DNA from 2 places in the Streptomyces ferrugineus genome. Region 1 is predicted to be linked to the other one. Evidence: predicted binding sites of a transcription regulator. Region 1 holds the regulator's gene; the other holds the start of a gene.
The links. The regulator HspR, encoded in region 1, represses chaperone genes until heat shock. The targets are predictions, from matches to a motif close to TTGAGNNNNNNNNNCTCAA.
Positions count from the first base shown of each region.

Region 2: a site for HspR is predicted at 1,448-1,466, ahead of dnaK (molecular chaperone DnaK). Genes of this name have one in related genera too.

Region 1 covers NZ_CP063373.1:9,818,778-9,820,976, forward strand. The annotation lists gene IM697_RS43765 (PA14 domain-containing protein) at 1-512, shown strand, start outside; gene IM697_RS43770 (heat shock protein transcriptional repressor HspR) at 580-1,026, opposite strand; gene dnaJ (molecular chaperone DnaJ) at 1,032-2,199, opposite strand, start outside.
Region 2 covers NZ_CP063373.1:6,663,456-6,665,654, forward strand. The annotation lists gene dnaK (molecular chaperone DnaK) at 1-1,401, opposite strand, end outside; gene IM697_RS29940 (OsmC family protein) at 1,535-1,963, opposite strand; gene IM697_RS29945 (vWA domain-containing protein) at 2,027-2,199, opposite strand, start outside.

The sequences.
Region 1 (2,199 bases):
GTGACACCTCCACCTACGAGTGGATGGCCTCGCTCCCGCCCGGCACGACTCGGTACGTCGACGTCGGCGTGCCGGACGACGAGAACTGGGTCTACCTCGTGGACGCGGTGGACACGTCGAACAACTCCCTCTACACGCTGTCCGGCAACCCGGCGGACGTGGTCGCCAACGTGAGCGTCAACGAGTTCGACCTCACCCCGGGCCAGGTGCCCCCGAACACCGCCACCTGGGCCCTGTCCGCCGAGGCGGACGCGACCGGCCACGCGGTGCTGTCGTGGACCTGCGGCACCGGCTGTGACACCAGCGGATTCCACGTGTACCGCTGGGACCGCGCGACACAGCAGTACGTCCGCCTGACCGACCTGCCCCTGGCCGTCGACGCCCGCGGCTACACCGACCCGGCCACCCCGGCCGGGACCACCAGCCACTACGTCGTCTCGGCGGTCGCCGCCGACGGTTCGGAGGCGTACACCGGCCTCGCACCCGTCGTCGTCGCCCCGCAGGAGGGCTGAGCGGCACGCGCGAGGGGCCCGGAGGTTCTCACCGAACCTCCGGGCCCCCGCACGTACGGGCGTGCGCCTAGTCCCTGGGCTTCTTCGGCCGCCACACCACGAGCGCGCTGGACTGCTGCACCTCCTGGTACGGGACCAGATCGCGGCGGTACGACGCGTGCACCGCCGCCTCGCGCTGCTGCATCGCCGCCGCGGCGCCGTCCAGGGCCGCCTGCAGTTCCACGACGCGGGACTGGAGCGCGGCGACCTGGTTCTCCAGTTCGATGATGCGCTTGATGCCGGCCAGGTTGATGCCCTCGTCCTGCGACAACGCCTGCACCTGGCGGAGCAGTTCGATGTCGCGGGCCGAGTAACGGCGCCCGCGGCCGGGGGTGCGGTCCGGCGACACCAGGCCCAGGCGGTCGTACTGGCGCAGGGTCTGCGGGTGCAGGCCGGAGAGCTGGGCCGCCACCGAGATGACGTAGACCGGGGTCTCCTCGGTCAGTTCATACGGGTTGCGTCGACGGCCGTCCATCTCGATCAAGCTCCCTTCGCGGCCTGGAACAGCTCCGCCCGCGGGTCCTCGCCCGCGGTCGCCTCGCGATACGCCTCGAGCGCGTCACGAGCCTTCCCCGAAAGGTCCTTCGGGACACTCACCTCGACGGTGACCAGCAGGTCTCCGCGGGTGCCGTCCTTGCGGACCGCGCCCTTGCCCCGCGCCCGCATGGTGCGGCCGTTGGGCGTGCCGGGCGGCAGCTTCAGGGTGACCGGCGGTCCGCCCAGGGTGGGGACCCTGACCTCGCCGCCGAGGGCCGCCTCCGTGAAGGTCACGGGGACGGTCACCGTGAGGTTGTCGTCCTTGCGGCCGAACACCGGGTGCGCGTCGACGTGCACGGTGACGTACAGGTCGCCGGCCGGGCCGCCGCGCTCGCCGGGCGCTCCCTTGCCGCGCAGCCGGATGCGCTGGCTGTCCGACACCCCGGCGGGGATGCGGACCTGCATGGTCCGGGACGACTTCGCGCGGCCGCTGCCCTTGCACTCCATGCAGGGGTGCTCGGCCATCAGGCCGCGCCCCTTGCAGTCCGGGCACGGGTCGGTGAGGGAGAAGCCGCCGCCCGAGCCCCGCGCCACCTGGCCGGTGCCGACACAGGTCGGGCACACCCTCGGCGTGCCGTTCTTGTCGCCGGTGCCCGCGCACGCCTTGCACGGCGACTGCGAGGACATCCGCAGCGGGACCGTCGCGCCCTCGATCGCCTCGGTGAAGCTGAGGGTGACCTCGGTGTCGATGTCCTGGCCCCGGCGTGGCTGGGTACGGGTGGTGCCCGTGCCGCCGCGGTTGAACAGGCCCCCGAAGACGTCACCGAGTCCGCCGCCGAAGCCGCCGGCGCCGGACTGACCGCCCTGGGCGCCGCCTCCGAAGAGGTCGCCCAGGTCGAAGTTGAAGGAGCCGCCGCCCGCGCCGCCCGGCCCCGGGCGGAAGCCGCCGTTGCCGAAGAGGGCGCGTGCCTCGTCGTACTCCTTGCGCTTCTTGGGGTCGCCGAGGACGTCGTTCGCCTCGGAGATCTCCTTGAAGCGCTCCTCCGCCTTGGCGTTGCCCTTGTTGGCGTCCGGGTGGTTCTCGCGGGCGAGCTTCCGGTACGCCTTCTTGATCTCGGCCTCGGTGGCGTCCTTGGGGACGCCGAGGACCTTGTAGAAGTCCTTCTCGATG
Region 2 (2,199 bases), 3.2 Mb from region 1:
CAGGTCCTTGGCGGAGACGTGCATGATCCCGTTGGCGTCGATGTCGAACGCGACCTCGATCTGCGGCACCCCGCGCGGCGCCGGCGGCAGACCCGTCAGGTCGAAGACGCCGAGCTTCTTGTTGTACGCGGCGATCTCGCGTTCGCCCTGGTAGACCTGGATGCCGACGGAGGGCTGGTTGTCGGCGGCGGTGGTGAAGATCTCCGAACGCCGGGTCGGGATCGTCGTGTTGCGTTCGATGAGCTTCGTCATGATGCCGCCCTTGGTCTCGATGCCGAGGGACAGCGGGGTGACGTCGAGCAGCAGGACGTCCTTGACGTCGCCGCGGATGACACCGGCCTGGAGGGCGGCGCCGACGGCCACGACCTCGTCGGGGTTGACGCCCTTGTGCGGGTCCTTGCCGGTGAGTTCCTTCACGAGGTCGGTGACGGCGGGCATCCGTGTGGAGCCGCCGACGAGGATGACGTGGTCGACCGCCGAGAGCTTGATGCCGGCGTCCTTGACCGCCTGGTGGAAGGGGGTCTTGCAGCGGTCGAGGAGGTCGGCGGTGAGCTCCTGGAACTGGGCGCGGGTCAGCTTCTCGTCGAGGTGCAGGGGGCCCTCAGCGGAGGCGGTGATGTAGGGCAGGTTGATCGTGGTCTCGGAGGAGCTGGACAGCTCGATCTTGGCCTTCTCGGCGCCCTCGCGCAGCCGCTGCAGGGCCATCTTGTCGTTGCCGAGGTCGATGCCGTTCTGTCCCTTGAACTTCTTCACCAGGTGCTCGACGACCCGCTGGTCCCAGTCGTCGCCGCCCAGGTGCGTGTCGCCGTTGGTGGCCTTGACCTCGATGACGCCGTCGCCGATCTCCAGCAGCGAGACGTCGAAGGTGCCGCCGCCGAGGTCGAAGACCAGGACGGTCTGCTCCTCGCCCCGGTCGAGCCCGTAGGCGAGCGCCGCGGCGGTGGGCTCATTGATGATCCTGAGCACCTTCAGGCCCGCGATCTCCCCGGCCTCCTTGGTGGCCTGCCGCTGGGCGTCGTCGAAGTAGGCGGGAACGGTGATCACCGCGTCCGTGACGTCCTCGCCGAGGTAGGACTCGGCGTCCCGCTTCAGCTTCTGCAGCACCCTGGCCGACAGCTCCTGCGCCCGGTAGCGGGCGCCGTCGATGTCGCCCTGGTCCGGGAAGCGCCAGTTCGCGTCGCCCATGTGCCGCTTCATGGAGCGGGCGGTGCGCTCGACGTTCGTCACCGCCTGCCGTTTGGCCACCTCACCGACGAGTATCTCGCGGTTCTTGGCGAAGGCCACGACCGACGGTGTGGTCCTGGCCCCCTCCGCATTCGCGACGACAGTGGGTTCGCCGCCCTCCAGGACGGCGACCACCGAGTTGGTGGTACCGAGATCGATCCCGACCGCGCGTGCCATCGTTGTCCCCTTCCGCCAGGGCACCTCTTGAACTCCAGCACAAAACTTGAGTGGGTTCTTGTCAATGGGACGGGTGGCCCGGGGAGCGGGACCCAAACGGGGGCTGAGCGGTCGCTCAGCCCCCGGTGGAGCGCTACGCCAGCTTCGCCGTCAGCGTGATCGTCGTGCCGGTCAGGGCCTGGCTGACCGGGCAGTTCTTCTTGGCGTCCTCCGCGGCGGCGACGAACGCCTCGTCGTCGATGCCGGGGACCGTGCCCTCGACGGTGAGGTGGACGCCGGTGATGCCCTCACCGGGCTGGAAGGTGACGTCGGCGGAGGTGATCAGCTTGGTCGGCGGGGTGCCGGCCTTGTCGAGGATGTTCGAGAACGCCATGGAGAAGCAGCTGGAGTGCGCGGCGGCGATCAGCTCCTCCGGGCTGGTCTTGCCGTTCGCCTCCTCGGCGCGCGACGGCCACGACACCGGCTGCTGGGCGATGCTGCCGGAGGAGTCGAAGGAGACGACGCCATTGCCCTGGAACAGATTGCCTTCCCACACGGTGTGTGCGGAGCGCGTGGTTGCCACGATGATTCCCTTCGGTGAGGTCCCTGGTTCGGGGTCCGTGCCCCCATCCGATCACACTCCGGCTCACTGCACCCGGAAGACCGGCCCACGCGGGGTGAACGGCAGTCGACGGCCCGGGGGAATCAGATACGCGTGCTCGCGCCGCACCCGCAGGACGTCGCACCAGCCGTCGGTGATGACCAGCACCGGTGCGCCCGGCGGGAAGTCGTCCGCCCGCTGCAGCAGATCGATCCCGG